2 linked regions of the Pyxidicoccus trucidator genome follow. Each later gene encodes a partner of the first gene's protein in a complex. Links are inferred from orthologs where the notes say so. Each region holds a gene or a part of one and is shown on either strand. Other genes may lie near its edges.

Region 1 (10,784 bases):
GGGCACGCTGGAGAACCGCAAGGAAATCCTCGAGGAGCTGGCCGCCGAGCGGCGCCGGGTGGAGGAGCGGGCGCGCAAGGCCGCGGCGGTGCTGTCGCGCCAGCGCATCTCGAGCGCGGTGGAGTTCTCCGCCCTGGTGCGCGAGGGCCTGGGGCACCTCGCCATGGGCAAGGCCGCCTTCGAGGTCCGGGTGACGCCGGGCGAGACGCTGCGGCCGGACGGCGCGGACGAGGTGGAGTTCTTCTTCAGCGCCAACCCTGGCGAGCCGGCGCGTCCGCTGGCCAAGGTGGCCTCCGGTGGTGAGGCGAGCCGCCTGCTGCTGGCCCTCAAGCGTGCGCTGGCCGACAGTGACGGCTGCGGCTCCTACATCCTCGACGAGGCCGATGCGGGCGTCAGCGGCGCCATCGCCGACGTCGTGGGGCGGATGATCAAGGAGGTGAGCAGCCACCGTCAGGTGCTCTGCATCACCCACCTGCCGCAGGTGGCGGCCTATGCGGACGCCCACCTGCTCATCCGCAAGAGCCTCAAGGGCGAGCGCACCGTCTCCGAGGTCGCCGTGCTGCAGGCGGGCACGGAGCGCACGCGCGAGCTGGCGCGGATGATGTCCGGCGTGGAGGTGACGCGCGAGGCGCTCGGAGCCGCCGAGGCCCTGGTGCGCTCGGCCCACCGGGCGCTGGCGACGCCCCGGGCCCGCCGGGAGACCGGCCCGGAGGGCACCCCCAGGGGTCGTCTCCGACGCACTGCGTAGAACCAAGTGAGGGGCAGGAGCATTCGCGTCCTTGCCCCATCCGCTTGCCTCACATAGCATCCCGGGTGTGTCCAGCACCGCAGGGCAGACCGCGGCCTCCCGCCTCAAAATTGTCTCCGCTGGCCTGACCGACGTCGGGCGTAAGCGCAATCACAATGAGGACAGCTTCCTTATTGATGACGAGCTGCAGCTCTATGTCGTGGCGGACGGAATGGGCGGTCACGCGGGTGGTGGAACCGCGTCGCGCATTGCCGTCGAGACCATCGACAAGGAGATGCGTCGGGCTCGGGAAGGGAAGGACAACCCCTTCCTCTCCGTGCCCAACCTGCAGGACTCGCCCATCCCCGAGTCCCTCCGCACGGCGGTAGAGAAGGCCTGCCTGGCCATCTTCACCGCCGCGCAGGAGGACGCGCGCCTGTCCGGCATGGGCACCACCGTCATCTCCCTGGTGGTCCGGGACGAGCACGCCTTCTTCGCCCACGTCGGCGACAGTCGCGCGTACCTCATCCGGGGCGACCTCATCCAGCAGATCTCCGAGGACCACTCGCTGGTCAACGAGCAGATCAAGGCCGGGATGATTACCCCCGAGGAGGCCAAGCACTCCCGCTACAAGAACATCATCACCCGCTCCGTCGGCTTCGAGGAGGAGGTGCAGGTGGACGTCATGGGGCTGGTGTCGGAGCCCGGCGACGTCTTCCTCCTCTGCTCGGACGGCCTGGCCAACATGCTCGAGGACCGCGAAATCCACGAGGCGGTGGTCAGGTCGCGGACGCTCGACGAGGTGCCCAAGCACCTCATCGACCTGGCCAACGAGCGGGGCGGGGACGACAACATCACCGTCATCGTGGTGCGCGTGGAAGCCTGAGGACGCCGCACTGCGACGGGAAGTGGTCTCGGACCCTCCCCATGGGTCTGTTGTCCTTGATACTCTTTAAGTAAGAATGGTATCTGCCCCAACGTTTCCAGCGGCGGCGAAATGCCGCTGGCCGACGTCGGTGGGCTGGGGAGTGGCGGGGGAGATGTAGCGCGAGAGCGAGCGACTTAGCTTGTCGCGCCAGAAGTCCCACGCAAAGCAGGGGAGCGGTCCCGTGGCGAAAAAGTCCTTCACACTGATGGTGATCCCGGACCACGACGCTCCGGTGAAGCGGTACACCATCCAACGGTCCTTCCTCATGCAGGTGGGGATGGGGCTGATGTTGGTGGTGGGACTGTCCGCCGGGGCGAGCATCCACTACTTCCAGGTGGCCGCCGACGCGTCGGAGAACCGCATCCTCCGCGAGGAGAACCTGACGCTCCGCTCGCAGCTCAAGTCGGTGCGCGAGCGCATCGAGCACATTGGCTCCACGCTGGACCGGGTGGAGCGATTCGACCAGAAGCTCCGCGCCATCACCCTGCTGTCGGACCCGCAGCGCAACCTGGCCATGGGCCCCACGGAGCCCGAGGCGGGCACCACGGCGCCCACCACCGACACCCAATTCACTCAGCTCACCACCACGGAGACGCCCAAGGCGCTCCTGGGGCGGCTGGACAGGCTGAGCGCCGAGGCCACCCGCCAGGAGCAGAGCCTCCAGGAGCTGCAGGCGTACTTCCAGGACCAGAAGTCGCTGCTGGCCTCCACGCCGTCCGTCTGGCCCGCGCGCGGCTGGGTGACGAGTGACTTCGGCTCGCGTCTGGACCCGTACACCGCCGACCGCGTCATGCACGCCGGCATCGACATCGCTGCGCCGCACGGGAAGGAAATCTACTCCCCGTCGGACGGCACGGTGGTCTTCGCGGGCCTCGAGGGCGGCTACGGCAACGTGCTCGTCATCGACCACGGCTACGGCATCAAGACGCGCTACGGCCACTTGGCGAAGATGCTGGTGAAGGCCGGCGACCGGGTGAAGCGTGGAGCGCTCATCGCCGCGGTGGGCAACACCGGCCGCTCCACCGGACCGCACCTCCACTATGAGGTCCGCGTCAACGGCATCCCGCAGAACCCGCGCAAGTTCATCCTCGAGGAGTAGCGAGGGCTTTCGCTCCGGCGCTTGAGCCTCGGGCTCGCGCCGGAGTGTGTCGCCTACAGCGTGCCGGGCCCGGGGACGAAGCCGTCCAGCCGCAGGCGCCGACGCTGCAGCCCGCTCGCGCGCCCGGTGCGCACCATGACGTGGGTGCGCTCCAGCTCGGCCCACACCAGCGGCCCCAGCACCTGCCAGTGCGAGGGCGCGTCCACCGTCAGCTCCAGCAGGCTCACCGTCCACGTCGGCACGTCCGCGTCGGGAGTGCCCTCGGGCAGCACACGGCGCACGTCGCGGGCCAGCCGCTCGCGTGTAGAGGCGTCCAGGTCCTCGCTCACGGTGAGCTGAGAGGTGGGCACCAGCAGCGCGGCGAGGCAGTCCGGGTGCAGGCGGAGCACCTTCGCCCCCGGGTACTGCGCGGCCAGGGACTCGGCCGTGGCGCGCAGCACCGCGTCCCCGGTGGGGAAGCCGAAGCGGGCGTTGACGTGAATCATCCCCTGCACGTCGGCGATGACGGCGCCCACGCGCCACCCGTCATGGTGGGCGTGCGTGGACAAGTCGTACTCCTCCTTGAGGAGGCTGCCCTGGGTGAGGGCGGGGACCTGGAGGGCCCCCGTCTTCGCGTCCGGGTGGCCCCGACGGGCCTGCTCGGCCTGGAGGAGCACCTCCACGGCGGCCTGCACGGGCGCCTCCCGGTGGCGCTGCAGCACCCACGGGTGGAGGGCGATGAGGGCGGTGGCGGTGGCGTCGTCGAGCGGGTAGGGCATCTTTCCCCTTGTGTAGCGCGTCGCGGGGCCCGGCGCAGGCGCTTCACTTCATGCGGTGGGCCGTCACCGTCACCTCGTCCCGGTCATGGTAGAGCTGCCGGACGACGAGGCCCTCCCAGCCTCCCTCCTTCGTCAGTGTCTGGCGCACGCGCAGCAGCATCGGGTTCTTGTCCTTCATCGGCAGCTTGATGTTGGCCACCAGCTGCCGGGCCCAGCCCTTGCGGCCCCACTTCGCCAGCAGCTGCGCCACCTCCAGCGGGCGCCACGCCATGTCGCAGAAGAGCCAGTCCACCGGCTCCTCGGGTGCGTAGGCGAAGGCGCTCTCCTGCACGTGCGTCACGCGGCGGTTGGCGGCCAGCTCGGGCATGAGCTTCGCCGGGTCCACCGCCACCACCCTCGCCCCACGCGCCACCAGCCGCTGCGTCCACCCGCCCGGCGCCGCGCCCAGGTCCACGCAGACGTCTCCGCGCCCGGGCTCGAAGGCCAGCCCGTCCAGCGCCTCCTCCAGCTTCATGGCCGCGCGCGAGGGAGACTCGCCCGCGCGCTTCATGCGCCGCCGCCCGCCCGCCGCCAGCGACAGCGCCTCGCTCGCCGGCACCGTGCCCACCACCGTCACCCCGTCCGGTGCCACGCACAGCCCCACCAGCACGGCCCCCGCCTCGCGCGCCCGCTGCGCGTCGTCCACCAGCCGCTCCGAGGGGAGTCGCGCGCGCACGGCCGCCTCCAGCGCCTCCGCGGGCGCCGTCAGCGTGTTGCCGCGCGGCGTGTCCGGGGTGAAGGCCTGCACCACCCAGGGCGCCCGGCCGGCGAGGGCCCGGACAGTCCTGGCCGCGGCCTCGGCGATGTCGTCAGGCGTGCTCGCCGTCAGGGAGACGGCCACCCGGTAGCCCGCCCGGGCGAAGGCGGGAGCCAGGCCGCCAACGGCCTCGCTCTCCACCAGCGCTTCGCCCAGCAGGCGGGGATGGGCGCCCGCCCACTCCAGCTCCTCGTAGAGGTGGGGCTCGAAGCCCGCACGGCAGGTCCACAGCCAGTGCCCCGGCCGGGCGGCCAGCGTCTGTGCGGGGATGGGTGGGACGCGGGCCCGGGGTGGGACCCGGGGAGCAGGCGGCGCGGCGTGTGCAGGCGGGCCACCCGACACGGCGGTGCTCTGGGGGCCTCGGGAAGACGGGCCCTGGGGGCCTCGGGAAGACGGGCCCTGGGGGCCTCGGGAAGACGGGCCCTGGGGGGACCGGGAGGCGGTGCCCTGGGTGCCCCGGGGGGCAGGTCCCTGACGTCCCCTGGGCGGAGCGGAGCGGCCGGGCCGGCGGGAGGGTTGCTTCGCGGAGGGGCGGCCCGCTCCGCGGCGTTGATTTCGTGTGGGGGACATTGCGTGTGCTCGGTTCCGCTTTACTGTGAGCCGCTGCGTGTACGGCGACCGGCCAAGTGGAAGTTTCGGGGGTCGCTCGTGGTTTTCAACCGGTTCTCCCTTACACCTCCTGGGATTTCCCTTCACTCGCCGCCGTCCTTCGAGGATTCTCCGGCGAGAGAGTCGACCGAATGATCGAATGGACGCTGAAGAAACTCATCGGGACCAAGAATGAGCGCGAGCTCAAGAAGGCCCATGGGAAGGTAGGCCGGGTCAACGAGCTGGAGACCCGGATGCGGGCCCTCAAGGACGAGGACTTCGTCTCGGAGACGGCCCGGATGCGGCAGGAGGTGCAGAACGGCCGCTCGCTGGACGACCTGCTGTTCGAGGCCTTCGCCCTCACCCGCGAGGCGGCGCGCCGTGTCATCGGCCAGCGCCACTACGACGTGCAGCTCATCGGCGGCATGTTCCTCCACCAGGGCTGCATCGCGGAGATGCGCACCGGTGAAGGCAAGACGCTGACCGCGACGCTGCCCACGTACCTCAACGCGCTGTCCGGCCGTGGCGTGCACGTGGTGACGGTGAACGACTACCTCGCCCGCCGCGACGCGGAGTGGATGGGGCGCGTCTACCGCTTCCTGGGCATGACCACCGGCTGTGTCCTCCATGAGCTGACGGACAAGCAGCGGCAGGAGGCGTACCGCTCGGACATCACCTACGGGCAGAACAACGAGTTCGGCTTCGACTACCTGCGCGACAACATGAAGTTCCGCCTGCAGGACTACGTCCAGCGCGAGCTGAACTACGCGATTGTCGACGAGGTGGACTCCATCCTCATCGACGAGGCCCGCACCCCGCTCATCATCTCCGGGCCCACCGAGGACAGCACCGACAAGTACTACCGGGTGGACCAGGTCATCCCCGGGATGGTGCCGGACCAGGACTACACCCTGGACGAGAAGCACCGCGCCGTGTCCCTCACGGACGACGGCATCGAGAAGCTCCAGAAGCGGCTGAGCGTGGGCAACCTGTACGACCCGGGCGAAATCGAGACGCTCCACCACGTCGAGCAGGCCCTGCGCGCGCACACGCTCTACAAGCGCGACAAGGACTACGTCGTGAAGGACGGCGAGGTCGTCATCGTCGACGAGTTCACCGGCCGGCAGATGCCGGGACGCCGCTGGTCCGACGGCCTCCACCAGGCCATTGAGGCCAAGGAGGGCGTGAAGATCGAGAACGAGAACCAGACGCTGGCGACCATCTCGTTCCAGAACTACTTCCGCATGTACTCCAAGCTGTCCGGCATGACGGGCACCGCGGACACCGAGGCGGAGGAGTTCGCGAAGATCTACAACCTGGACGTCCGCGTCATCCCCACCAACCGCAACAACGTCCGCAAGGACCTGCAGGACGTGGTCTACAAGACGGAGCGGGAGAAGTTCGAGGCGGTGGCGGAGCAGATCGCCGAGCTGCACAAGAACGGGCAGCCGGTGCTGGTGGGCACGGTGTCCATCGCGAAGAGCGAGGTGGTGGGCAACTTCCTCAAGAAGCGCGGCATCCCCCACAACGTCCTCAACGCCAAGCAGCACTCGCGCGAGGCGGACATCGTCGCGCAGGCGGGCCGCAAGGGCGCCGTCACCATCTCCACCAACATGGCCGGCCGTGGCACGGACATCCTCCTGGGCGGCAACGCCGAGGTGCTCGCCAAGGCGTCCATGGGGCCGCCGCCGGAGCCTCCCACCCAGGCGCCCGTGGACGGGCAGCCCCTGGATTTGACGGGCTACCAGCAGGCGCTGGCGGACTGGGAGAAGCAGCTCGCCGACGCGAAGGTGAAGCTGGAGGAGCAGACGAAGAAGGAGCGCGAGGAGGTGATGGCGGCCGGCGGCCTGTTCATCATCGGCACCGAGCGCCACGAGTCGCGCCGCGTGGACAACCAGCTGCGTGGCCGCGCCGGCCGCCAGGGTGACCCGGGCGCCAGCCGCTTCTTCCTGTCGCTCGAGGACGACCTGATGCGCATCTTCGGGTCCGAGCGCATCCAGGGCCTGATGGAGCGGCTGGGCATGGAGGAGGGCGAGGTCATCGAGCACGTGTGGCTGTCGCGGGCCATCGAGGGCGCCCAGAAGCGCGTCGAGGGCCACAACTTCGACATCCGCAAGAACCTGCTCGAGTACGACGACGTGATGAACCAGCAGCGCCGCACCATCTACAAGCTGCGCCGGCAGGTGCTGGCCGCGGGTGCGGGCGTCCCCCTGATTGAGTACACGGAGGACCCCAAGACGCGCGTGAAGTCCCGCTCCGAGCGCACGGTGAGCTGGGCGGACTTCAAGGAGCTCATCCTGGACTCCATGGAGGACGTCATCGTGTCCCTCACGGACACGTACGCGCCCACCAAGGGCGTGGACGGCTGGGACATGGCGGCGCTCACCCAGGGCGTGAAGGAGACCTTCGGCCTGGAGATGGGCTTCGAGGGCGTGGGCAGCCGCGAGGAGCTCCAGGAGCACATCTACAAGGCGGCGGAGAAGGTCTTCCAGGCGCGCGAGGAGGAGTTCGGCGAGAACTTCATGCGCTTCCTCCAGTACAACTACCTGGCGACCATCGACCGGCTCTGGAAGGACCACCTGCTGGCCATGGACCACCTGCGCCAGGGCATCGGCCTGCGCGGCTACGGCCAGAAGGACCCGAAGCAGGAGTACAAGAAGGAGGGCTACCAGGGCTTCATCCAGATGCTCTCCGCCATCAAGGCGCAGTTCGTCACCCAGCTCATGCACGTGCAGCCCCGCTCCGCGACGAGCGCCGCGGAGGAGGCCGCCCGCATCCAGCGCCAGCTCGCCCAGCAGCAGAAGCGGGCGGTGGAGGGGCGCGGCACGGCGGACGGCAAGCTGGACGAGGCCTCTGTCGCCGCCACGGCCCGGCCTCAGGCCGCGAAGTCCGACAAGCCCGCCGTGGGCCGCAACGACCCCTGCCCGTGCGGCAGCGGCCGGAAGTACAAGAAGTGCCACGGCGCCGCGGAGGCCAGCGTCTAGGCGCTCGCTTCCCTACACGGCCAGCAGGCAGGACGCCGGCGCGGCGCCACTCCCTCCGAGGGGGCGGCGGTCGCGCCGGTGGTCCTTTCGGGGCAGGGCAGGGGCCTGGACGTCAGCCGGGCGGGCACGGCCCGTCCGTGCCTGGACGGGGGGCGCCGTGAAGCTTGCGCCGCCCGGAAGGGTTCTGTTAAGGACCCCCCGCCCCTGGGTATGGGGTCGGGGGTATTACACCCCTGGTAGCAGGCAGCACCCACTACACACACGCTCGTGCCGGTCGCCGGTGCTTCCGTGAGTGGGGGGCCCTCTTCGGAGGGGACTCCCTCCCGGTTGTCACGACTGGAGCTTGGCGAGCGTGGCGGAAACCAACCGGAGAGAGACTCACATGGAAACGCAGGACACGCAGACGCAGGGCCAGGCGATGGCCGCAGCCAGCGGCATCACGATGCGGCAGCTCCTGGAGGCCGGTGTTCACTTCGGCCACCAGACGAAGCGCTGGAACCCGAAGATGAAGCCCTACATCTTCGGCGCGCGTAACGGCATCTACATCATCGACCTGCAGAAGACGGTGACGATGGCCCGTTCCGCGTTCCGCTTCGTGGCGGACATCACGGCGCGGGGCGGCTCGGTGCTCTTCGTGGGCACCAAGAAGCAGGCGCAGGACGTCATCCGCGAGGAGGCCGCGCGCGCCGGTCAGTTCTTCGTCACCAGCCGCTGGCTGGGTGGCACGCTGACCAACTTCAAGACCATCAAGCAGGGCATCGACCGCCTGAAGACGCTGGAGAAGATGGCCGAGGACGGCACCTTCGACCGGCTTCCGAAGAAGGAAGTCGCCCAGCTCGAGCGTGAGCGCGAGAAGCTGGAGAAGAACCTGGGCGGCGTGAAGGAGATGTCGAAGCTGCCCCGCTGCGTCTTCGTCATCGACCCGAAGAAGGAGCACATCGCCATCCACGAGGCGAGCCGCCTGGGCATCCCCGTGATTGGCCTGGTGGACACCAACTGCGACCCGGACGGCATCGACTTCGTCATCCCGGGCAACGACGACGCCATCCGCTCCATCAAGCTCTTCACCTCGAAGATCGCCGAGGCGTGCCTCGAGGGTGCGGCGCGCTACCGCGCGTCCGGCGCCGCCGAGCGCGACGAGCAGGAGGAGCGTGAGGGCCGTGACGACCGCGGTGACCGCCGTGACGACCGCCGGGGCCCGCGCCGCGGCGACCGCCGTGACGACCGCGGTGGCCGTGGTGGTGACCGTGGCGGCGACCGCGGTGGCGACCGCCGGGGTCCGCTCGTGGAGATGAAGGGCGCCCCCGTCGCCGCCGAGCAGCCGGCCGCCGAGCAGCCGGCCGCCGAGGCGGGCGGCGAGACGCCGGCGGCCGAGTAGCCGCCCCCTCCCTCACGTCGGTTTCAAGGCGGCCGGGTGGCGCAGCTGCGACCCGGCCGCCCCTGTTTCCTGTGTACCGCAGTACCCCTTTTTCAAACCCCGATGCTCCGCCCGGCGCGCCGCGCCCTCGTAGTGGTGGAGGCTGGAGACGAACATGGCTGAGGTCAGCGCCCAGATGGTGAAGGAGCTCCGCGAGAAGACCGGCGCGGGCATGATGGACTGCAAGAAGGCGCTCGCCGAGAGCGCCGGGGACTTCACGAAGGCCGAGGAGTGGCTGCGCAAGAAGGGCATCTCCCGCGCCGCCTCCAAGGGTGACCGCGTCGCGGCCGAGGGCATCATCGGCACCTACGTCCACGGTGGCCGCATCGGCGTCATCGTCGAGGTCAACTGCGAGACGGACTTCGTCGCCCGCAACCCGGACTTCCAGGACCTGGTGAAGGACGTGGCCATGCAGGTCGCCGCGACCAACCCCAAGTACGTCCGCCGCGAGGAGGTTCCTACCGAGAACCTCGACAAGGAGCGCGAAATCGAGCGCGAGCTGCTCAAGCAGCAGGGCAAGCCCGAGGCGATGCTGGACAAGATCCTCGTCGGGAAGATGGAGAAGTTCTACGAGCGCGTGTGCCTCGTGGACATGCCCTGGGTGAAGGACGACAAGAAGAAGGTCGGGGAGATGGTCACCGAGCGCGCCGCGAAGATTGGCGAGAAGGTCGCCATCCGCCGCTTCACCCGCTTCGAGGTGGGTGAGGGCATCGAGAAGAAGAAGGACGACCTCGCCGCCGAGGTCGCCAAGACGCTGGGCCAGGCGTAGTCCTCCCCCGCGCCCCCTTCCGGGGCGCCAGGGTGGAACGCCGGTAGACAGGGCCGCGCGCACGGGACTCCCCCAGGGGGAACCGGGCGGCGCGGCCCTCGTCTTTGCGGGCGGCCCCCCGCCCGTGCGACCGACAGCGGACGATAGAAGCCCTCCAGGCCGACACTGGCGTTGATCGGGCGCGGGACGGGGGATAGAAGCGGTCGCGCATGTCCTCCGACACGAAGAGCCCTCTCCGTTACAAGCGCATCCTCCTCAAGCTCTCGGGCGAGGCCCTGATGGGCGAAGGGAAGTACGGCATCCACCCGCCCACCCTGCTCGCCATCGCCGAGGAGGTCATCGAGGTGTCGAAGGCCGGCGTGGAGGTGGCCCTCGTCATTGGCGGCGGCAACATCTTCCGCGGCGTGGCGGGCGCCACCGAGGGCATGGACCGCGCCAGCGCGGACTACATGGGCATGCTGGCCACCTGCATCAACTCCATGGCGATGCAGGACGCGCTGGAGAAGAAGGGCGTGCACACGCGGGTGCTGTCCGCCATCAAGATGGAGCAGATCGCCGAGCCCTACATCCGCCGCCGCGCGGTGCGTCATCTGGAGAAGGGCCGCATCGTCATCTTCGCCGCGGGCACCGGCAACCCGTACTTCACCACGGACACCGCCGCCTCCCTGCGCGCCATGGAGATCAACGCGCAGGTCATCCTGAAGGCGACGAAGGTGGA
Region 2 (10,328 bases), on another replicon or contig:
TCCCGGCTCTTGATGCCTGGCTCGCTCATTCACGCGTCCCGGGGCCACCCGGGCCTCCAGGGAACGGGTGGCCAGCGGGGCCAGGCGCCGCAAGCGCGCCCTCCCCGCCCGCCCGGCCTCCGCTCAGCCCTTCCCCGCGGCGGCCTTGATCTCCTCGTAGATGCCCTCTGGCGAGCCCACACCGTCCACGCTCTTGAGCACGCCCTTCTTCTCGTAGAAGGCCTTCAGCGGCGCCGTCTCGGCGTCGTACTTCTGCAGGCGCTTCTCGATGACGTCCGGCATGTCGTCCGGCCGCTGGACGAGCCCCGTGTTGCACTTGTCGCAGTAACCCGCCCGCTTCGGGGGGCTCTGGTAGACGTGGTAGACGCTGCCATCGACGGGGCATACCCGCCGCCCCGAGCCGCGCTCCACCAGCTTGGCGTGCGGCACCTCCAGCGAGATGACGGCGTCGAGCTTCTTGCCCAGCCGCGCCAGCATCTTGTCCAGCGCCTCCGCCTGGCCGGGAGTGCGCGGGAAGCCGTCCAGCACGAAGCCCTTGGCCACGTCCGGCTGCTTCAGGCGCTCCTCGACAATGCCGATGACGACGTCATCCGGCACGTACTGGCCCGCGGCCATCAGCGGGCCCGCGACCTTCCCCAGCTCCGTCCCGTCCGCCACTGCCTTGCGGAGGATGTCACCGGTGGAGATCTGCGGGATGTGGAAGTCCCCGTACAGCTTCTTCGACTGGGTACCCTTCCCCGCGTTCGGCGGCCCCAACAGGATCAGGTTCATGTGCTCCTCTCAGCTCCGAAGGAAGGCACGGAAGTCATCGGCCACAAACCTCCGAGCGCCCCCCGTGTGCACCACCGAATACCCTTGAACGACATTGCCCTGGAACGACGAGGCGCCCCTCCCCGCGACGGGGAGAGGCGCCCGGAACGCAAGCCTTGTGACTCAGGCCGCCACGCGCACCCGGCCGCGGATGCGCGGACCGCGCGGACCCGCGAAGCCCTCGTAGTTGCGGCTGATGAGGTGGCCTTCAATCTGCTGCACCGTGTCCAGCGCCACACCCACGACAATCAGCAGCGCCGTGCCGCCGAAGGTGAACTGCACCCCCAGCAGGCCGCTGATGACGGAAGGAATCACGCAGATGACGGCCAGGTAGATGGCCCCACCGAACGTGAGCCGGTTGAGCGTCCGCTCGATGAACTCCGCGGTCTGGCGGCCCGGACGGATGCCGGGGATGTAGCCGCCCTGCTTCTTGATGTTGTCCGCCACGTCATCCGGCCGGAACGTCAGCGCCGTGTAGAAGTACGCGAAGAAGATGACCATGAGGACGAACAGCCCGTTGTAGATCCACAGGTTGCCTTCGATGGCGCGCTGGAAGTCCTGGAGGAACGGGAACCAGGTACCCAGCGTGGCCGGGAAGGACAGCACCGCGCCGGCGAAGATGGGCGGAATCACGCCCGAGGTGTTCACCTTCATCGGGAAGTACGTGGCCTGCCCCGCGAACATCCGCCGCCCCGCCATCCGCTTGGCGTACTGGATGGGGATGCGCCTCATGCCCCGCTCGACGTAGACCACCGCGCCGACGATGAGCAGCATGAAGGCCACCAGCGCCAGCACCTCGGCGACGGCGATGACCTCCTGGCGCGTCAGGTCCAGCAGCGTCTTGGCGCCCGGGAGCAAGCCGGCGACGATGCCCGCGAAGATGATGAGCGAGATGCCGTTGCCGATGCCGCGCTCGGTGATGCGCTCACCCAGCCACATGATGAAGGCGGTGCCGGCCGTCAGGCTGATGACCGTCATGAAGGTGAACCAGACGCTGTCGTTGGGAACGACCACCTGGGTAAACCCGCTCTGCCCGCCATCGGAGCGGCCGAGCGACGCCAGCCACCGGGAGATGCCGATGCCCTGGACGACGGACAGGACGATGGTGAAGTAGCGGGTATACTGGTTGATCTTCTGCCGCCCGCCGGCGCCCTCCTTCTGCAGTCGCTCAAGACTGGGCACCACCACCGCCAGCAGCTGCATGATGATGGAGGCGCTGACGTACGGCATGATGCCCAGACCGAAGATGGACATCTGCTCCAGCGCGCCGCCGGAAAAGAGATTGAACAGCGACACGAGACCGCCCGATTGCTTCTGGGCGTCCATGAACGCGTTCATCGCCGCGCGGTCCACGCCCGGCGTGTTGATGAAGATGCCGAGGCGATAGACGCCCAGCAGCAGGAGCGTGTACGCAAGACGACTGCGCAGCTCCGCGATACGGAAGACGTTGGCGAAGGCGTTCAGAGCCACGGGGTAGCCATCCTCTTCGTGAGGGTTCTGCCAGGACGACAAAACGCCCCTGTTCCACGGACGGGAAAGGGGCGCAGAAGCCTACACAAGCGAAAAGGCGCGCACCACCGACAAGTGATGCGCGCCCGACACGCTAGGCCTTGGGCTGCCGGGGCGCCTTGACGCCCTTACCAGAGTGCGCCTTGGCGGCCGCTTCCGGCTTGTGGGCCATCAGCGGCAGCTCCTCGACGGCGCCGCCCGCCTGCTGGACGGCGGACTTCGCCGCCTCGGAGGCCTTGTGGACGCGAACGGTGACCTTCTTGGTCAGCCCGCCCTGGGCCAGCAGCTTCACGCCGTCATAGCGGCCCTTGACCAGGCCCACCTGCTTCAGCGAGGCCTCGTCCACCGTGGCGCCAGCGTCGAAGTGCGCCTCGACGTCCGCCAGGTTCACCACCGCGTACACGGTGCGGTTGGGCGAGTTGAAGCCGAACTTCGGCAGACGGCGCTGCAGGGGGCTCTGGCCACCCTCGAAGCCTTCAAACCGCATGTTGCCGCTGCGGGCCTTCTGGCCCTTGCCACCGCGGCCGGCCGTCTTGCCAAGGCCGCTACCCTGGCCGCGGCCCACGCGCTTCTTGCGGTGCCACGAGCGCGACGGACGCTTCAGATCGTGCAGAGTGCTCATCGTCTCAATCCTCTCAGGCCTTGCCCTGCTTGGCCTGGTACGCGCGGGTCCGCTCCTTCAGAGCGACCTTGCGCGGCTTGCGACGCTTGGGGGCCGGCGCCTCATCGGCAACCGTCTCCAGGCTCACCAGGTGCTTCACCTTGAACACCATGCCGCGAACGGACGGGGTGTCCTTCAGGAGCCGCTCCTCGCCAAACTTCTTCAGGCCCAGCCCACGGATGGTGTCCAGCATCTCGCCGGACGACCCCGAAAAGCTCTTCACCAGCTTGACCTTGAGCGCCATGGTTAGGTCCTCTGCTCGCCGGCGAGCTTCGTCGCCTCGACGTCCTTGCCACGCAGCCGCGACACCTGCTCCGCGCTGCGCAGCATCTTCAGGCCCGCCACCGTGGCCTTCAGCACGTTGTGGGGATTCCGCGAGCCCTGGCTCTTGGTCAGGATGTTGCGGATGCCCGCCGCCTCCAGCACCGCGCGAACCGCGCCGCCGGCGATGACGCCCGTACCCTGGCTGGCCGGCTTCAGGAGCACCCAGCCGGCGCCGAAGTGCCCGAGCACCTCGTGCGGGATGGTGTGACCCATCAGCGGAACCCGGAACAGGTTCTTCTTCGCGTTCTCGCCACCCTTGCGGATGGCCTCGGGGACCTCGTTGGCCTTGCCCAGGCCGACGCCTACGTGTCCGGCGCCGTCCCCCACCACCACCAGGGCGGCGAACGAGAAACGACGGCCGCCCTTCACGACCTTGGCCACGCGGTTGATGTTCACCACGCGGTCGGTGAGGTCCAGATCGTTCGGATTGATCGGAGTTGCCACTTGGGGGATTCCTTTCGAAGTCTTAGAACTTCAGACCGGCCTCGCGCGCGGCGTCGGCCACGGCGGCGATGCGCCCGTGATAGGGGAAGCCGTTGCGGTCGAACACCACCGCCTCGACGTTGGCAGCCTTGCACTTCTGCGCAATCAGGGCGCCCACGCGCTTCGCGTCCGCCTTCTTGTCGCCCTCGTCCTGACCCTTCAGGTCCTTGGACAGCGACGAAGCGTACGCGAGGGTGCGTCCCGTGGTGTCGTCCACCACCTGGGCGTAGATGTGCTTGAGGCTCTTGTAGACGGTAAGCCGCGGCCGCTCTGTCGTGCCCGACAGCTTCTTGCGGATGCGGGTCTTCCTCTTGAGGCGCTGCTCGATCTTGCTTGCCATGGCTGCTTCCTTGTCCGTCCGGCGGCGATGCGGCCTTCCGCCACCGGATGATGCCGCCAGGCCTCTTCGGCCCGGCGGGGTATGGAACACTCAGGACAGACGGGACGACTAGGTCGTTCCGGTCTTGCCCTCCTTGCGACGGATGCGCTCCTCGGAGTACTTGATGCCCTTGCCCTTATAGGGCTCGGGCGGGCGCAGCGAGCGGATGTTCACCGCCGTGGCACCCAGCACTTCCTTGTCCGCAGAGCGCAGCGTCAGGCCCACGGTGGGCAGGCTGTCCTCGGTGCGGGAAGCCTTGTCGACCTCGGCCGTCACGCCCTCGGGCAGGTTGAACACCACCGGGTGCGAGTAGCCCAGGGAGAAGTGGATGGCCTTGCCCTTCACCTCGGCGCGGAAACCGACGCCGCGGATGTCCAGCTTCTTCTCGAAGCCCGTGGACACGCCCTTGGCGGCGTTGGCGAGGATGGTGCGCGTCAGGCCGTGCAGGCTGCGGGCCTCGCGCGAGTCATCCTCACGCGCGACCGTCACCTGACCGTCCTTGATCTCCACCTTGACCCGGGCGGGCAGCTTCACCGACAGCTTGCCCTTGGGGCCCTCGAAGTTCACCTGCTGGCCGGCGACGTTGGCCTTCGTCTTGTCGCCGAGCTTGATTGCCAGTTTTCCAATCCGACTCATGGTTGCCTCGGTCCTGTCTGCCCTGGGGGCGCTCCCTCGCGGGGCGCCACTCCGGGGCGGCTGGCTAGTAGACGGTGCAGAGCAGCTCGCCGCCGACCTTCTGCTTGCGAGCCTCGGAGTCCACCATGATGCCGCGCGAGGTGGAGAGAATGCAGACGCCCAGACCACCCAGCACCTGGGGAATCTCGCGAACCGCCACGTAGCGGCGCAGACCCGGCTTCGACACGCGGCGGATGCCGGTGATGGCCGGCGCACGGTCCGGACCGTACTTCAGCTGCACGGTGATCTCGTTCTGCGGCGCGAGCTCGTGGACGGTGAACTCCCCGATGTAGCCCTCGTCCTTGAGGACCTTGATGACCTCAAGCTTGAGCTTCGAGTGGGGGATGACAACCTTGTCGTGCCGCGCACGCGAAGCGTTGCGCAGGCGGGTCAGCATGTCGCCGACGGGATCATTGACCGGCATGAAGATACCTTCCGAGGCGGCGCCCGTCAGGGAGCCGCGTTCGCAACCGCCACGCCTGCCGGGCCCATCCCGGGGGTTCGCGGCGACTGCCACTTCCGTACAGCGGAACTTCCTGGACACGCTCGGTGAGGAGCGCGCCCTGGGCGCCTGCCTGCCCTTTCGGGCCTACCAGGCGCCCTGCCCTTCCGACTACCAGGACGACTTGGTGACGCCGGTAATCTCACCGCGCAGGGCGCGGTTGCGGAGGCAGATACGGCACATCTTGAACTTGCGCAGGAACGCACGGGGCCGGCCGCAGAGCGGGCAGCGGTTGTACTGGCGCACGGCGAACTTCGGCTTGCGCTTTGCCTGGGCAATCTTGGAGAGCTTGGCCATGTTTCTGGGTGTCCTTGGCTACTGGCGGAACGGCATGCCGAAGTGACGCATCAGCGCCAGCCCCTGCTCATCGTTCTTGGCCGTGGTGACGAAGCTGATGTTGAGCCCCTTCACCTTCTCGATCTGGTCGTAGTTGATCTCAGGGAAGATGATCTGCTCGCGGACACCGAGCGTGTAGTTGCCCTTCCCGTCGAAAGCCTTGGGGGACACGCCCTTGAAGTCACGCACGCGCGGGAGCGCCACGGTGATGAGGCGGTCCATGAACTCGTACATGCGCGCGCCACGCAGGGTGACGGCGGTGCCGATGGCCTGGCCCTGGCGCAGCTTGAAGTTCGCGATGGACTTGCGGGCGCGCGTGACGATCGGCTTCTGGCCGGTGATCGCCGCGAGCTGGTCCACCGCCGACTCCAGGATCTTGTTGTTGGCGAGCGCCTCGCCCAGACCCATGTTGACGACGATCTTCTCCAGCCGGGGCACCTGCATCGGGTTCTTCAGGTTCAGCTCCTTCATGAGAGCGGGCACGCCCTCCTTGAAGAAGCGGACCTTCATGCGGGCCGGCTTGGACTCGAGGCCTTCCTCGATGTTCGCCGCGAAGCCAACCTTCTTGGCCTCTTCCTTCTTGCCCCGCTTGACCTTCTTTTCCTTCTGCTCGGGCTTCTTCTCGTCAGCCATCGTCCTGTCCTCTGCTTCGGAGCGCCGTCGTGGACCCAGCGCGCCCGATCAGTCCTTCGTATGGAACCTGGAAACACCGCGAGGGCCCCGAATGCTCCACGGGCCCTCCATGCCTGCACGCCCACCTTCCCTCCCACCCGGGAGGGCGAAGGGCGCGCATACATGCACCAAGGCGGTCACCTAGTCAATGAGGGCGTCGCAGTTCTTGCAGAACCGCTTCTTCTTCCCTTCCTCACCCTCGGTACGGAAGCCGACTCGCGTCGGCTTGTCGCACTTGGCGCACACCACCTGGACATTGGCCAGGGCGATGGTGCCGGGCTTCTCGACAATGCCACCTTCCGGGCTCTGCGGCGTCTTCTTCATGTGCCGCTTCACCAGGCGCAGTCCTTCGACCGTCACGCGTTCTGCCTCGCGATCGATCTTCAGGATCTTGCCGCGCTTGGTCGCCGGGTTCTTCTCGGAGGCCTCGGCCCCGGCCATGACCTGGACCGTGTCTCCTACCTTCAGCTTCTGCATGGCTACCTCTCCCTGGCTGCTCGCCGTCCGGCCTGCGGTCCTCTAGAGGACTTCGGGCGCCAGCGAGATGATCTTCATGAACTTGCGGGCGCGGAGCTCACGGGCCACCGGCCCGAAGATGCGCGTACCAATGGGCTCCATGTCCTTGTTGATGAGGACCGCGGAGTTGCCGTCGAACTTGATGTAGCTGCCGTCGGGACGACCCACCTCGCGCTTGGTGCGGACGATGACGGCCTTGGCCACGTCACCCTTCTTCACCTTCGAGTTGGGCAGCGCCTCGCGAATCGACACGACGATGACGTCGCCGATGGACGCGTACTTGCGCTTCGAACCGCCGAGCACCTTGATGCAGAACACCTTCTTCGCGCCCGAGTTGTCGGCAACGTCGAGCACGCTCGTCATCTGAATCATCTGGGAATCTCCTGTCGCCGGGGACCGCCCCGCGCCGCCTCACGGCCGCGCGGAGAGGCGTGCGTGCTAGACGTTCTTGCTCTTCTCCAGCACCTCGACCACCCGCCACCGCTTGTCCTTCGAGGCGGGCTTGGTCTCGGCGATCCGGACCCGATCACCCTCGTTGATGGTGATCTTCTTCGGATAGTCGTGGTCCTCGACGTGCGCCTTGTACTTCTCGCGCAGGCTCATGATCTTCCCGTACTTCGGGTGGGGAGCACGGCGCTGGACGGTGACCACGACCGTCTTCTGCATCTTGTTGGAGGTGACAATCCCCACGCGCGTCTTGGGACGGCCGCGGGTGGAGGTCTCGGGAGTGGGCGTCTCGGTCGCTTCAGCCATCTTCGGTCTCACTGTCTCTCATGCACCCGGGGGTTGGCCCCGGATGGCCGCGCGCGCTCACTACCACACGAGCGCGCTTGGAGGTTTGACTTCTCAGCCCTGCTTGGCCGCCTTGACCTTCTGGGTCATGACGGTCAGCACGCGAGCCAGGTCGCGGCGGTGCTGGGTGCGCTCGGCCGGGCTGTCCAGCGAGCCCGTACGCCGCTTCAGCTGGTCCTGGAACAGCGTGTCGCGCAGCTCAGTCGCGCGCCGCTGCAGGTCCTCCGCGGACAGTTCCTTCAGTTCCTTCGCAGTCGCCATTGCAGTCTCCACATGCGCGCGGGAGCCGACCAGAGGCCGACCCCCGCCGCTGTATGCCTAGAGGCTCAGGTCCGCGCGCGTCACGATCTTCGTGAGCACGGGCAGCTTCGCCTGCGCCAGCTTCAGCGCCCCGGTGGCCACTTCGCGCGTCATACCCTCCATCTCGTAGAGGATACGGCCGGGCTTCACCACCGCGACGTAGTACTCCACGCCGCCCTTACCGGTACCCATTCGAGTCTCGGCGGGCTTCTTGGTGATGGGCTTGTCCGGGAAGATACGAATCCAGATCTTGCCGCCACGCTTCACGTGGCGCGTCATCGCGATACGAGCCGCCTCGATCTGCCGGGAGGTGATCCACCCCGGCTGGAGGCTGACCAGGCCGTACTCACCGTACGTCATGTCGCTGCCACGGTGAGCGGCGCCCGGGGTGCGGCCCTTGTGCATCTTGCGGTACTTGGTACGAGCAGGCTGAAGCATCGTCGCTGTCCTTGGCCGCCCTGCCCCGGACGACCCTCACGGGCACGTCCGGCGCGGGTGGGAAGATTACCGGTTGGAGGGCATCGGGGCCTGGCCGCCCTTGCCCGGGAGGACCTCGCCCTTGCAGACCCAGACCTTGCAACCAATCTTGCCGTAGGTCGTCTTGGCCTCGGCGAAGCCGTAGTCGATGTCCGCACGCAGGGTGTGCAGGGGCACGCGACCCTCGCGGTACCACTCGTAGCGCGCCATCTCCGCGCCACCGAGACGGCCCGAGCAGGCCACGCGAATGCCCTTGGCGCCGAACTTCATCGCCGTCTGCAGGGCCTTCTTCATGGCGCGGCGGAAGGCGATGCGGCGCTCGAGCTGCGTGGCGATGTTCTCCGCCACGAGCTGGGCGTCAGTCTCGGCCTTGCGGACCTCGACGATGTTGAGGAAGACCTCGTTCTTGGTGAACTGCTGCAGGTCCTTCTTCACCGTCTCGATGCCCGCGCCACGCTTGCCGATGACGATGCCCGGCCGCGCGGTGTGGACGTTGACCTTCACCTTGTTCGCCGCGCGCTCGATCTCCACCTTGGACACGCCCGCGTGGTTCAGCGACTTCTTCACGAACTCGCGGATGCGGATGTCCTCATGGAGCCACTGCGCGTAGTTCTTGTGCTCGAACCACTTGGAGTCCCAGGTCTTGATGACGCCAAGCCGGAACCCGATCGGATGAACTTTCTGTCCCAACGTGAATCTCCTTGAACGTTCCGGGCGGGGCCCGACGGGTCCTACTTCTTCTTGGCCTCGGCCAGCACCAGATGGATATGGGCGGTCTTCTTCTTGATGGGGGTCGCCCGGCCCATGGCGCGCGGCATGAAGCGGCGCTGGGTGGGACCCTGATCCACGGAGATGGTCTTGACGTAGAGGGTATCCACGTCGACCTGCCCCTTGGACTTGTCCGTCGCGTTGGCCACGGCGCTCTTGATGAGCGTCTCCACCGGCTTGGCCGCGGCGCGCTTGGTGAACTTCAGGATGTTGAGGGCCGCCTCGACAGGCTTGCCCCGGATGAGCGCCGCAACGGTGGAAATCTTGCGGGGGCTCATGCGCAGGAAACGCAGATGTGCAGTCGACTCCATGGTCTTCTCCTCAGGCTCTCAGGCAATGCACCAGGCTACTTGCCCGGGGCCTTGGCGACCTTCTTCTCCGCCGAGTGACCGCCGAACGTACGCGTCGGGGCGAACTCGCCGAGCTTGTGGCCCACCATGTTCTCCGTGACGAACACCGGGATGAACTTCTTCCCGTTGTGCACCGCGAAGGTGTGACCGACGAACTCCGGAAGAATGGTGGAGCGCCGCGACCACGTCTTCACGACCGTCTTCTTGTTCGTCTTGATCATGTCCTCGATCTTCTTCACGAGGAAATCATCGACGAACGGACCCTTCTTGATCGAACGAGCCATGACTTGCGATCCTCTTACTGGCTGCGCGCGCCCTGGCGGCGGCCGCTCACGATGAACTTGTCAGTGCGCTTGTTGGTGCGCGTGGTGAGGCCCTTGGTCTTCTTGCCCCACGGCGACACCGGATGCGGATTACCCTGACCGGACTTGCCTTCGCCACCGCCGTGCGGGTGGTCGACCGGGTTCATCGCCAGACCACGGACGGTGGGACGAATGCCCAGCCAGCGGCTCTTACCCGCCTTGCCGATGCGGATGATCTCGTGCTCGATGTTGCCCACCTGGCCAACGGTGGCGCGGCACTCGATGAGGACCATGCGGACGGTGCCGGAAGGCATACGCACCTGCGCGTAGCGGCCCTCCTTCGCCATCAGCTGCCCCGAGGTTCCGGCGGAGCGGATGACCTGGGCGCCACGGCCCGGCTTCAGCTCCACGTTGTGGATGACGGTACCCACCGGGATGTTCTGCAGCGGCAGGCTGTTGCCCGGACGGATGT

Evidence for each region.
Region 2: the proteins of secA (region 1) and secY are in contact, whole or in part, in a crystal structure (PDB 3DIN), measured with the Thermotoga maritima proteins. The link is inferred for Pyxidicoccus trucidator from one-to-one orthologs. Residues at the interface, in WP_004082002.1 of Thermotoga maritima: Glu261, Ala262, Arg263, Lys300, Ala301, Arg302, Thr303, Ile304, Ile305, Leu323, Tyr324, Asp325, Pro326, Val329, Ser330, Tyr333, Ile336, Lys340, Phe345, Val349, Glu363, Phe364, Tyr374, Ser375, Gly376, Gly377, Glu393, Ile395, Thr482, Ser483; in WP_004081795.1 of Thermotoga maritima: Glu108, Gly109, Glu110, Glu111, Ala236, Glu237, Arg238, Arg239, Ile240, Thr241, Ile242, Gln243, Tyr244, Ala245, Arg246, Arg247, Val248, Thr249, Gly250, Arg251, Arg252, Val253, Tyr254, Gly256, Ala257, Ser258, Thr259, Tyr260, Leu261, Pro262.

Annotation. Positions count from the first base shown.
Region 1 is NZ_JAAIXZ010000005.1:107,319-118,102, forward strand. Bases 4,747-8,080 are described here. They hold secA (preprotein translocase subunit SecA), read left to right. Parts: upstream 4,747-5,048; coding sequence 5,049-7,880; downstream 7,881-8,080. Also shown: DNA repair protein RecN, read left to right, coding at 1-748; G4D85_RS16310 (Stp1/IreP family PP2C-type Ser/Thr phosphatase), read left to right, coding at 816-1,613; G4D85_RS16315 (M23 family metallopeptidase), read left to right, coding at 1,837-2,754; G4D85_RS16320 (GGDEF domain-containing protein), read right to left, coding at 2,808-3,512; 23S rRNA (cytidine(2498)-2'-O)-methyltransferase RlmM, read right to left, coding at 3,556-4,578; rpsB (30S ribosomal protein S2), read left to right, coding at 8,263-9,258; tsf (translation elongation factor Ts), read left to right, coding at 9,413-10,066; pyrH (UMP kinase), read left to right, coding at 10,276-10,784. UniProt on the Escherichia coli protein: Required for protein export, interacts with the SecYEG preprotein conducting channel.
Region 2 is NZ_JAAIXZ010000037.1:2,542-12,869, reverse strand. What follows is about bases 108-2,985. They hold secY (preprotein translocase subunit SecY), read right to left. Parts: upstream 2,281-2,985; coding sequence 934-2,280; downstream 108-933. Other genes in these bases: rpmD (50S ribosomal protein L30), read right to left, coding at 2,955-2,985; rplO (50S ribosomal protein L15), read right to left, coding at 2,414-2,941; G4D85_RS47855 (adenylate kinase), read right to left, coding at 124-771. Outside these bases: map (type I methionyl aminopeptidase), read right to left, coding at 1-29; more of rpmD, read right to left, coding at 2,986-3,224; rpsE (30S ribosomal protein S5), read right to left, coding at 3,227-3,748; rplR (50S ribosomal protein L18), read right to left, coding at 3,771-4,127; rplF (50S ribosomal protein L6), read right to left, coding at 4,236-4,802; rpsH (30S ribosomal protein S8), read right to left, coding at 4,867-5,265; G4D85_RS47815 (type Z 30S ribosomal protein S14), read right to left, coding at 5,455-5,640; rplE (50S ribosomal protein L5), read right to left, coding at 5,659-6,312; rplX (50S ribosomal protein L24), read right to left, coding at 6,493-6,828; rplN (50S ribosomal protein L14), read right to left, coding at 6,871-7,239; rpsQ (30S ribosomal protein S17), read right to left, coding at 7,306-7,632; rpmC (50S ribosomal protein L29), read right to left, coding at 7,714-7,932; rplP (50S ribosomal protein L16), read right to left, coding at 7,978-8,397; rpsC (30S ribosomal protein S3), read right to left, coding at 8,464-9,126; rplV (50S ribosomal protein L22), read right to left, coding at 9,168-9,515; rpsS (30S ribosomal protein S19), read right to left, coding at 9,551-9,838; rplB (50S ribosomal protein L2), read right to left, coding at 9,853-10,328. UniProt on the Escherichia coli protein: The central subunit of the protein translocation channel SecYEG. Consists of two halves formed by TMs 1-5 and 6-10.